Regions from separate parts of the Enterobacter cloacae complex sp. HYC042_NIDB genome, predicted to be linked through region 2. Evidence: predicted binding sites of a transcription regulator. Region 2 holds the regulator's gene; the other holds the start of a gene.
What was found. The regulator Fur, encoded in region 2, represses iron uptake genes when iron is present. The targets are predictions, from matches to a motif close to ATAATAATGAGAACNACTATCAA.
Positions count from the first base shown of each region.

Region 1: the regulator Fur is predicted to act here: its motif matches at 4,923-4,945, upstream of sufA (Fe-S cluster assembly scaffold SufA).

Region 1 is NZ_CP109650.1:2,190,931-2,197,144, forward strand. It holds gene fdhF (formate dehydrogenase subunit alpha) at 1-1,136, opposite strand, end outside; gene OKF39_RS10495 (biofilm development regulator YmgB/AriR family protein) at 1,321-1,599, opposite strand; gene OKF39_RS10500 (hypothetical protein) at 1,629-1,949, opposite strand; gene ycgZ (regulatory protein YcgZ) at 1,954-2,193, opposite strand; gene OKF39_RS10510 (diguanylate phosphodiesterase) at 2,534-3,754, shown strand; gene OKF39_RS10515 (MerR family transcriptional regulator) at 3,943-4,671, shown strand; gene sufA (Fe-S cluster assembly scaffold SufA) at 4,985-5,353, shown strand; gene sufB (Fe-S cluster assembly protein SufB) at 5,362-6,214, shown strand, end outside.
Region 2 is NZ_CP109650.1:1,530,436-1,536,649, reverse strand. It holds gene fldA (flavodoxin FldA) at 1-437, shown strand, start outside; gene fur (ferric iron uptake transcriptional regulator) at 726-1,172, shown strand; gene chiQ (ChiQ/YbfN family lipoprotein) at 1,265-1,591, opposite strand; gene chiP (chitoporin ChiP) at 1,639-3,036, opposite strand; gene glnS (glutamine--tRNA ligase) at 3,484-5,151, opposite strand; gene nagE (PTS N-acetyl glucosamine transporter subunit IIABC) at 5,331-6,214, opposite strand, start outside.

The DNA of each region.
Region 1 (6,214 bases), 660 kb from region 2:
TCGTCCATGTTATTGACGTCAATCCCCCAGGCATCGGCGAACTTCTGCCGGACAGCCGGATCGGTCACATCCTGATAGCCGGGGAACATATTCGGCAGAACGCCCATATCGCAGGCGCCCTGAACATTGTTTTGCCCGCGCACGGGACCGACACCGACGGCAGGGCGGCCGAGGTTGCCGGTCAGCAGTGCCAGGCTGGAAAGCCCTTTGACGACATCGACGGCCTGGCCAAACTGGGTCACGCCCATTCCCCACATTACGGTGGCGGAAGGGGCCGCCGCGAAGGTGCGCATTGCCTGACGAACGTCGCGGGCGGGGATGCCGGTGAGGTGTTCTACGCGCTCTGGGGCATACTCTTTCACCGTCTGCCGATAGGCCTCAAGTCCTTCGGTAAACCGCGCGACGTAGTTCTTGTCGTACAGCTCCTCTTCCAGAAGCACATAGCCAAAGGCGTTCACCAGCGCCATGTTGCTACCGTTCTTCAATTGCAGATGTTGATCGGCAATGCGCGCCGTTTCGATGCGGCGCGGGTCGCAGACGATGATTTTCGCGCCGTTTTCACGGGCCTTTAGCACGCGCCGGGCGACGATAGGGTGGGAGTCTGCGCAGTTATAGCCAAATACCAGCAGGCATTTGGAGTGTTCAATATCGTTGATAGAGTTGCTCATTGCACCGTTGCCGAGGGTCTCCTGAAGTCCGGCGACGGAAGGACCGTGACAAACGCGCGCGCAGCAGTCGACGTTGTTGGTGTGCAGCACCGCGCGGGCAAATTTTTGCATCACGTAGTTGGTTTCATTCCCGGTACCGCGCGACGACCCGGTGGTCATAATCGAACGCGGGCCGAACTGGGCTTTAATGCTGCTGAGCTTCTGGGCGGTGTAGCGGATAGCCTCTTCCCAGGTCACGGGAGTGAATGTCTCTCCCTTGCGGTAGCGGATCATCGGCTGGGTCAGGCGTGGGGTGAGCAGGCGGGTATCGTTAAGGAAATCCCATCCGTAAAATCCTTTCAGGCATAGCGTGCCCTGGTTTGTGGCCCCCTCTGCCGCTTCGGCACGGATGATACGGTTATTCTCAACGACAAGGTTTAGTTTGCAGCCTGCACCACAGTAAGGGCAGACGCTGGCGATTTTTTTCATCAATAACAGACCTGTTAAGAAATGAAGCAAAATGACTGGTAAGCCCAGTCCCGTAACAGGGAGTAAGCAGAAACCATGCCATCTTTATAACGCTTCTTTACAGGGGGTTATGAAGAGAGGGGGGTGTCATCGTCAGCATGTTCGACAATTCTGACGATGACACGATCGCTGAATGGCAGGGCGTTTAAACGTCATCCATGGTGTAGCCCACAACGATCTCAAGCGTCTTACGAATAACATCCGCCTGCACCACGTCTCTGGTCGCTTCCAGCGTCTGAATGAGCCACAGGATGATCGCTTTATTGGAAATATGACCTTCAGAGGCCAGAACACAGCGTACTGCAGTAGAAAAAATAGCGGACTCTTCAGCAAAACGATCGCCTGCGTGACGGAAATATTCCGCAAGCGCACTGTCTAAAAAAGCAGAGTGGAATTCGGGTTGAAGCTGAATATTTTGTCTCATTTGTTCTCACCGTAGCTGTTAAAATGCAGTCAATGTATTTTTTTGGGATCGGACGGCTTTCCCTTTCCAAACAACGACACTACATTGCCTCTGTTATCATTGAGAGGTCCCTCTCTGCTCATTCGTCCTTGCGCGGTTCTGCGACGTTTTAATCCGAGGCTTTTTGATCCGATATCGGCAATCGCCTTCGCCAGTGTCTCCCGCCGCCGGGGATTCTTTTCATGTGTTTTCATCTGCCGCAGACGCTGAACCAGAGCTTCAGTTGTAACGGGGCCACGCTCTCTCAAAAGAGAAAGAACGGCTTCGCCAATCAGCTGATCGGTCAGTTTGTCTGCGTCACTGCTGTTCATCACGTTATCGTTCGAAGAGCAAGCCAAGCAGCATATGGTAATGCTGTTCCTCTTCGGGGCCCTCGGCCCTTTCAAGGCGACTTAACAGTTTGGTACAGAGCGATTTGCGATTGAGATTTCGCCCGTCGCTAAGGATCTCAACAACGACCTGACCCAGCGTTTCCTGTTGGGTGGGAAGCGTGGCTTTTTCGAAGTACTGTGCGATTGCTGCTGCGGAATCTGCGACGTAACCTTTCTGCTGCATGTTTCGCTCCTGTAAAATTTTGTAATCAGTAACGTTACATTTAAGGTATACACTTTTTCTAAATCTGTACATTAAAAATGTACAGATTTTTAATAAAATCAGGATATATTTTATAAATACTCTATTTTTCAATTAGTTGTTTGTTGTTCATGAAACGGTAATGCTACAGAATATATTGTACAAATCGCACAGCCGCTGTTAAGTTGTACAACACTTGTGAGAGTGCCATTAACGGGCGTAAATGATTGAGATGTAAATTATTTGTGAGGCAATTAATGTGCTATAAGAGAAGTCTCTCCACATGTTTTTGTGGTCAAAACCCTTAACCCCCAGGAATCGCATGCTTACAACCATCATTTACCGCAGTCATATCTGCGAGGACGTTCCAGTGAAAGCACTGGAAGCTATGGTCGCTGCTGCAAATAATAAAAACCGGCAAGCCAACGTCACGGGGATCTTGCTGTTTAACGGCACACATTTTTTTCAGTTGCTTGAGGGGCCAGTGGAGCATGTTTCTGCTATTTATGAGGAGATCTGCAACGACCCGCGACACCATAACGTAGTCGAGCTGATGCGCGATCACGGCCCCGTCCGGCGTTTTGGCAAGGTGGGGATGGAGCTTTTTGATTTGCGCCAGTTCGACAGGAACGAGGTGCTGCAACAGGTGCTGAACAAGGGAACAACACGCTATCAGCTGACTTACAATGACCGTCCGCTGCAGTTTTTCCGTACCTTTGTCGAGGCCACGGAAAAAGCGAACTATTTTGAACTGCCGCCTGCGGATTCCTGGGAGTTCGTTCGCGAAGAAACACGCTTGTCAGCGCAACCCGAGGTGGTCGCGAAAGGAGCGGATTGCAGCTTTGCTTTCCAGCCGATAGTCGATCCGTTTAGGCAGCAGGTCGTCTCCTGGGAGGCGCTTCTCCGCACGCCTGACGGCGGCGCTCCGGGGATCTACTTTGCCAATCTGCCGCGTGACGACGTGTATACCTCTGATTTGCACAGCAAGCAGGTGGCCCTCTCAATGGCCAGCGCACTCGGGTTGCAGAACCAGACGTTATCCCTCAACCTGCTGCCTATGACGCTGGTTAACATTCCTAACGCCGTTGATTTCCTGCTCACCGCGATTGGAGCAAACGGTTTTGTTCCTGAGCAAATTGTGGTGGAGTTTACCGAAAGTGAAGCCATTTCCCGTTTTGACGAGTTCACGGATTCAGTCAGACAGCTAAAAAGTGCAGGCATCAGCGTGACGATCGATCACTTTGGTGCCGGCTTTGCGGGACTACAGCTACTGGCCCAATTCCAGCCCGACAGAATTAAGATTAATCGCGATCTCGTCGCGAACGTGCATAAAAGTGGCCCTCGACAGGCCATCATTCAGGCGATTATCAAATGCTGTTCCTCGCTTGAAATTCAGTTCTGCGCGGTCGGCGTGGAGAAGGCAGAAGAGTGGATGTGGCTGGAATCTGCGGGCATTTCCCAGTTCCAGGGGCATCTTTTTGCCAGCCCCCGCCATGGCGGAATTCCGGCGATTGCATGGCCGGAGAAGAAATTCGATTTTTGATAAAGCTGTACAAAATTCGGCAGACTTAGCTGTACGAGAAGCAAACTTTAGACAACAATGTATTAACAGGTGAAGGGAGAACGACCCCTTTCACCTGTGCAAAATGCGGTCTTAGTTATACAAATGGTTTGTACAATCTGATAAGGTTGGTGTAGTTAGGTATGGAAGTTCTGAGCGTGAGGGAGTTAATGGCCTATTACAGTATCGGCGAAGTGGCCGAACGATGCGGTATCAACCCCGTTACGCTGCGTGCCTGGCAGCGACGTTATGGATTGTTGAAGCCGCAGCGCAGCGAAGGGGGGCATCGTCAGTTTGACGATGAAGATATCCTGCGTATTGAAGAGATCAAACGCCTGATGAAAAGCGGCGTTTCGGTCGGAAAAGTAAAAGCCTTGCTGGAAAATAAAGAAGTCCTGACTCAGGGTAACTGGGTCTCGTTCCAGGAAGAGATGATGACCGTTCTGCGTTATGCCAGCCCGGCAAAGCTGCGCGCCAAAATCGGTGAGTTCCGCCGGGATCACGCCATGGATGCGCTGATTGATAACATCATTTCCCCCGTCCGCCAGCGAATGAATCAGGATCAAAATACTGTACGCCACATGGCGAGCATGCTTGACGGCGTCCTGATTGAATTCGCGGTTCTAAGCCTGGCGGAGTCGCGCAAGAAAGCGGGTAAAGATGCGTTGCTTATCGGCTGGGAATGCGATGACCGTACTCATCTTTGGCTTGAAGCCGCGCGGCTGGCGCAGCAAGGCTGGCACATTGACGTGCTCGCGGACCCGATTGATTCTCCGCGTCCTGAACTTTTCCCGGGGCAAAAAATCTTCGTCTGGACGGGAAAGACGCTAACACCGCGTCAGCAGGAACAGCTGGATCACTGGCGTGAGCAGGGTTTTAGCGTTTCATTTCACCAATAATAATCAGAGGCCTTGAGGGCCTTTTATTGTTTTAGACACTTCCAGAACAAAAGCTATCTCAAAAATAGGCATTTCCGATACATATTTTACTTTTCCTCACTTTGCTGTTTTCTCCAACAGATAATCCATTAATTTTCAAAGTATTGAACAATTAAATCCATCCCGCCCGCATCTTCTGACAGGGTCTATGCTTAATAAAAGTAGACAAAAAGGGCGGTTTAGCCGAATGCCCCTGCTGACAGAGGGTTGAAGTGATAATCGTTATCACTAACATGGTGTTATGCCCTGATGGCTAATCAGATGAGGTGGACCTATGGAACTGCATTCAGAAACCTTCAATCCTGCCGATTTTGCCTGGCGAGGATTAACGCTCACGCCTGCGGCGGCGGCGCATATCCACGAGCTGGTGACAAAAAATCCCGACATTCTCGGCGTGCGCTTAGGCGTTAAGCAGACCGGCTGCGCGGGCTTTGGCTACGTGCTGGATACCGTCACCGCACCGGAAAAAGATGACCTGGTGTTTGAAACCGACGGCGCAAAGCTGTACGTCGCGCTGCAGGCTATGCCGTTTATCGATGGAACCGAAGTGGATTACGTGCGGGAAGGTTTAAACCAGTTATTCAAATTTCATAACCCGAAAGCCCAGAACGAATGCGGCTGCGGCGAAAGCTTTGGGGTATAGGCGGTACTATGTCTCGTAATACTGAAGCAACGAGTGATGTAAACACCTGGAGCGGCGGACACCTCAACTATAAAGAGGGTTTTTTCACGCATCTGCAGACCGACGAGCTGGCGAAAGGCATTAATGAAGATGTGGTGCGCGCCATTTCGGCCAAACGTAACGAGCCCGAGTGGATGCTCGAATTTCGCCTGAGTGCGTTTCGCGCCTGGCTGGAGATGGAAGAGCCGCACTGGCTGAAAGCCCACTACGACAAGCTGAACTATCAGGATTACAGCTACTACTCCGCGCCCTCCTGCGGCAGCTGTGACGATACCTGCGCCTCGCAGCCCGGCGCGGTCCAGCAGACCGGTGCCGAGAACAGCTTCCTGAGCAAAGAAGTTGAAGAGGCGTTTAACCAGCTGGGCGTGCCCGTGCGCGAGGGGAGAGAGGTGGCGGTGGACGCCATTTTCGACTCCGTCTCGGTAGCGACCACCTACCGTGAAAAGCTGGCCGAGCAGGGGATCATTTTCTGCTCCTTTGGCGAAGCCATTCATGACCATCCCGATCTGGTGAAAAAGTACATCGGCACCGTGGTACCGAGCAACGATAACTTCTTCGCCGCGCTGAATGCCGCGGTAGCCTCCGACGGCACCTTTATCTACGTGCCGAAAGGCGTGCGCTGCCCGATGGAGCTCTCCACCTATTTCCGCATTAACGCCGAAAAAACCGGACAGTTTGAACGTACCATTTTGGTAGCGGACGAAGGCAGCTACGTCAGCTATATCGAAGGGTGCTCCGCCCCGGTGCGCGACAGCTACCAGCTGCACGCGGCGGTGGTTGAGGTCATCATTCACAAAGACGCCGAGGTGAAATACTCCACGG
Region 2 (6,214 bases):
ATGTGCATGACATCGCCAAGAGCAGCAAAGAAGATCTCGAGGGCTATGACATTCTGCTGCTGGGTATTCCAACCTGGTACTATGGTGAAGCCCAGTGCGACTGGGACGATTTCTTCCCGACGCTGGAAGAGGTGGACTTCAACGGCAAGCTGGTTGCCCTGTTCGGTTGTGGCGATCAGGAAGATTACGCCGAGTACTTCTGTGATGCGCTGGGGACGATTCGCGACATCATTGAGCCTAATGGCGCGGTTATTGTGGGCCACTGGCCGACTGCCGGTTACCACTTCGAAGCTTCTAAAGGCCTGGCCGATGACGATCATTTTGTCGGACTTGCCATTGACGAAGACCGTCAGCCAGAACTGACCGCAGAGCGTGTAGAGAAGTGGGTTAAACAGATCCGCGAAGAACTGCATCTGGACGATATTCTCAACGCCTGATTTTTTACGGCGCAACGCGGGTTGCGCCCCTTTTCCAGGTAAAACCGATTAAATTAATTGCTACAAACTTTTAACTTTTTCGTCCAGACCTGTACAATGTCTCCCTGGCAAAATGTGGTTTCCATTGAGCAAGTTTGTAGGTGATACCACGTTTTTATAAGCATACTTTGCCTGAGACTTGCAGTTTTCATTTAGGCATGGCAGTTCTATAATGAGACGCATTATCCCAGGTGCATTTTCTGTCACTTCCCAGAGAAGTGAATCGTTTAGCAACAGGACAGATTCCGCATGACTGACAACAATACCGCATTAAAGAAGGCTGGCCTGAAAGTAACGCTTCCTCGGTTAAAAATCCTGGAAGTGCTTCAGGGTCCAGACAATCACCATGTCAGTGCGGAAGACCTTTATAAACGTCTTATCGACATGGGTGAAGAGATTGGGCTGGCCACCGTATATCGCGTGCTGAACCAGTTTGATGACGCGGGCATTGTTACCCGTCATAATTTCGAAGGCGGTAAATCTGTATTCGAACTGACCCAGCAGCATCACCACGATCACCTGATCTGCCTCGATTGCGGCAAGGTCATTGAATTTAGCGATGATTCCATCGAAGCGCGTCAGCGTGAAATCGCAGCTCGTCATGGCATTCGCCTGACCAACCACAGCCTGTACCTTTACGGTCACTGCGCTGAAGGGGATTGCCGCGAGAATGAACACGCTCACGACACAAAATAAGTTAGCGTTCATACTCTGAGCCAGCCGTAAGGTTGGCTTTTTTTTGCCTGAAAAAAGCCCGGTCAGCAAAGTGCCACCGGGCGTAGAGCAACTTATTTGTTGTTATTGCGTATCTCGTTCCAGATTTTATCGCAACGCTTCGCCACTTCCTGATCGTTACCGGTTTTACGTGCCTGGATGCAGGCCTGATAATCCATCACGCGAACATTCTCCTGCGTCGCGAACACCTCATGCGCTTTCTCTTTCTTTAACACATTTAGCACACTCTGGCAGGCTTCAATTTTCTCAGGCGATCCTTCCGCGGTATTAATACAGGCGCTATACGCCTCCTTCAGACGGGCGTCCTCTTTCGGCGCCTGAGTCTGAACACACGCCACCAGCCCTGATGCCATCAGCGCGACGATTACGATTTTTTTCATCATGTGCAGTCTCCAGACCGGCGGGACTCAGCCCGCCGGTGTGCTCATCAGAAGATGGTGAATGGGGCGATAACCATGAATTTGACGTCACGTTCATCCTGGAAGATGTTGCCGTAACCGCCCGCATAGCTTGGGATATCGGAGTGGTTGTCATACTGCGTGAAGTGCAGCTTGAACATCGTGCCTTTCGCGCGGCCATCCTGCAGGGTGTAGATAGCATCCAGGCTGTAGGAGGACTCTTTCAGGCGATAGTTTGGATCGTAGTACGCATCCGGCGTCGCCATGTCTGCTGGTTTTGCATCCCAGGCGTAAGCGTAAGAAGCGCCCACCGCCCAGCCCGGCAGGTTCCAGTTTTTCAGGTCATACATGGCGCCGAAGAAGACCGCTTTCTCGCCGTCGGCGTTGAAGTCTGAGCGGTTATCCCACCAGATATCCAGACGACCGTTGGATGAGGCATAGGTCGGCGTCATACGCTGCAGGAAGTAGCCCTGCTGCCCTTCCGCCTTCACCCACGTGCCTTCCAGACGCAAATCAACCTGACCGACCTTATAGCCGAAGGTTAACGCCTGCAGCCACGCGGTACCGTTATAAATGTCATTTACGCTGCCATCGCTGACCTTATCGCGCGTACCGTAGAACTGGTAGCTGGTGCTCAGCGGACTACCGGCGATATCAAATTTGTAGCTGGCTTTAGCAAAATACTGATCGATATAGCCTTCCGCCTGACCAAATGCGGCTTCCAGAACCAGATCGTTTTTGAAGTCGTACTTCGCGCCCAGCGAGTGGAGGTAATCGACTTTGGTTTTCTTATCGTTCTGGTAGAACTTGTCCATCTCAATGTGCCACGGCGCTTTGTACTCGTTGGTCCACATATAGGAGAAGCTCAACGCACCTGCATCACCGTAGTCAAAGTTAGCCCCGGCTTCTGCCCCCTGATAGGTACCAGGCATAAAGCTCCAGTGCGGCGCTAACAGCGTCTGGCCGGTTGGCTGAATATAGCCCCCACGCGCCCATACCGGGCCGTATTTGAATTTCGCTGCGGCCTTATAAAGGCTGATGCCGCTTTTATCCCCTGACCAGTCTTCGTCATAGGCTTTATTGCTGGAGGAGAAAGCAATTTCGTTCGGGTGGCCGCTGTCGCCATTTTCAGCCATTTCAATCGCCGTAAACGCGGCAATATCCAGACCGAATATATCGGCGGCGTAGCCTGACTGGAAGTCCAGGTTGGCGTTCCAGGTGGAGTGTGAGAGGTTGGTTTTGTATTTATCTTCTGTGACATCTTTACGGTCACGTTCACGCTGCCAGTAATAAATACCGCCAGTGAGGGTAGAATCTTCGATGAAACCTGCTGCTTTTGCCTCTGGTGTCACCACCAGGCCTGACATTGCTGTCACACCGGCAATAGCCAGCGCCAGCGCACTACGTTTGCCACTGAACGTACGCATAGATTATTCCTCTTTGACGAATTAAAACGCCTTAAACGGCGAAAATATAAAAGACCAAAAGGCCAGGGGTAGTTATAAATACCCTCGAATTAACTACCGTCTTTAGGTTATTTTTCGCGACGCGAATTATCAATGCTTTTCAGTGGGCAAAAGTCAGGATTATGACGAAGTGCACATAATTGGTAGTGCTTTGTAACATTTGGCCGGATGCAAGGTGTGGCGGGGGTAGAGCAGGTAATTTCGGCGTATTAGATCGTAATAAAACCCGTATTTGTCTTAATTCTCTTTTTTATGAAACAGACAAACTTTTTTTAGAAAAATAAGTAGCACCGCATTGACCAAAAATTTTAGCTGGCCTAATTACGGGCCTACTTTAACGATATGATCATTAAATAAAAAAACGCCGCTATAAGCGGCGTTTGTTTCTCATTGACCAGTGCAGCGTTATTATTCGCCGATCTTGGTCCAGGTATCACGCAGACCTACGGTACGGTTAAATACCGGTTTTTCTGCCGTGCTGTAACGGCTGTCCAGGCAGAAGTAACCTTCACGCTCGAACTGGAACGCTTTGCCCGCTTCAGCGGCTTTCAGCGATGGCTCCGCATAACCTTGCTTGATCACCAGAGATTCCGGGTTGATGGTCGCCAGGAAGTCTTCCGCCGCACCCGGGTTAGGTACGCTGAACAGACGATCGTACAGACGAATTTCTACAGGCAGCGCGTGGGAAGCGCTCACCCAGTGGATCACGCCTTTCACCTTGCGGCCGTCTGCCGGATCTTTGCTCAGCGTCTCAGCATCGTACGAACAGAAGATGGTGGTAATGTTACCTTCAGCATCCTTCTCTACGCGCTCGGCTTTGATGACGTAGGCGTTACGCAGACGAACTTCTTTGCCCAACACCAGACGCTTGTACTGCTTATTGGCTTCTTCACGGAAGTCAGCACGGTCGATCCAGATCTCACCGCTGAACGGCACGTCGCGGCTTCCCATTTCCGGTTTATTCGGATGGTTAGGCATAGAGACCAGCTCGCTTCCACCCTGCGGGTAATTTTCAATAACCAGTTTCACCGGATCGATAACAGCCATCGCGCGCGGGGCGTTTTCGTTAAGATCTTCACGAATGCAGGATTCCAGAGACGCCATTTCGATGGTGTTGTCCTGCTTGGTCACGCCGATACGTTTGCAGAACTCACGAATAGAAGCGGCAGTGTAACCACGACGACGCAGGCCGGAGATGGTCGGCATGCGCGGGTCGTCCCAGCCATCAACGTGCTTGTCGGTCACCAGCAGGTTCAGCTTACGCTTGGACATCACGGTGTATTCCAGATTCAGACGAGAGAACTCGTACTGACGCGGATGCACAGGAATGGTGATGTTATCGAGCACCCAGTCGTACAGACGACGGTTATCCTGGAACTCCAGCGTACACAGCGAGTGGGTAATGCCTTCCAGCGCATCGCTGATGCAGTGGGTGAAGTCGTACATCGGATAAATGCACCACTTGTTGCCGGTCTGGTGGTGTTCTGCGAACTTAATGCGGTACAGCACCGGATCGCGCATCACGATAAACGGCGACGCCATATCGATTTTGGCACGCAGGCACGCTTTACCTTCTTCGAAGCCACCGGCACGCATTTTTTCAAACAGCGCCAGGTTCTCTTCCACGCTGCGATCGCGGAACGGGCTGTTTTTGCCTGGTGCGGTCAGCGTACCGCGATACTCGCGGATTTCGTCCGCAGACAGCTCGTCGACGTAGGCCAGACCTTTGTTGATCAGCTCCACCGCGTAGGCATACAGCTGATCAAAATAGTCAGAGGAGTAGCAGATATCGCCAGACCAGTTGAAGCCCAGCCATTGCACGTCGTTTTTAATGGACTCAACGTATTCGATGTCTTCTTTTACTGGGTTGGTGTCATCGAAACGCAGGTTGCACTGCCCCTGGTAGTCTTGCGCAATGCCAAAGTTCAGGCAGATCGATTTCGCGTGACCAATGTGCAGGTAGCCGTTCGGCTCCGGCGGGAAACGTGTATGTACCGTGGTGTGCTTACCACTGGCCAGATCTTCATCGATGATCTGACGAATAAAGTTACTCGGGCGGGCTTCTGCCTCACTCATCGTGGATTCCTCAAAGCGTAAACAACGTATAACGGCGTATGATCTTATAAGCCGGACGTAGTGACAACCCTTAGTTACGGAAAATACGTATCAGATGAAAATAATGGGGGCGTTTGCTGCAAAAAAAAGCGGCGGAGGATATCCCCCGCCGCTTAAGGCATGACTCTACTCAGGAGCGATTACTTGCCTTTAATCTCATACAGCGGTGTCTGACCCGCAACCACCTGACCTTTAGCCTGGAGTACCAGACCGCTAAAGTCGTCGATGTTGCTGCACACGACCGGACTAATCATCGAGCGCGCGTTAGCGTTCAGGAAGTCCAGATCCATTTCCAGAATCGGCTGACCTGCCACCACTTCGGCCCCCTCTTCCACCAGGCGAGTAAAGCCCTGACCGTTCAGCGCAACGGTATCGATCCCCATATGGACAACGATCTCCGCGCCTTTTTCAGTTTCGAGGCAGAACGCGTGGTTGGTGTTGAAGATTTTCACGATGGTGCCTGCCGCCGGAGACACAACGGTTTTGTCCGTTGGTTTCACCGCCACGCCGTCACCGACCGCTTTGCTGGCGAACGCTTCATCAGGCACCTGCTCAAGGTCAACCACGTCACCCGTTACCGGAGAGACCAGCGCGGCCACCGTCACGGCGTTCGGCACGGCCTGCGGCTTCGCTACCGGGGCAGCCGTCGACGCAGGTGCGCTGTCGGCTGATGCCGCTGCGACCGGGCCACGGGCAACCACTTTCTTCATTTCGTCGCCAATGGATTCCGCTTTGGCGCCTACGATAACCTGGATAGTTTGTTTGTTCAGTTTAACCACGCCCGATGCACCAAGGCGTTTACACATTGCGTCGCTTACGCGCGCCGAGTCACCCACCGTCAGACGCAGACGGGTGATACAGGCATCAATCGCTTTCAGGTTGTCAGTCCCACCGACGGCAGCGATATAGCTGGTCGCCAGCTGAGTCAGACCCTCTTCGGTATTGCTGTTGGCTTCGTTGGTGACCACTTCGTCTTTGGTATCTTCGCGGCCCGGTGTTTTGAGGTTAAACATACGAATAACCG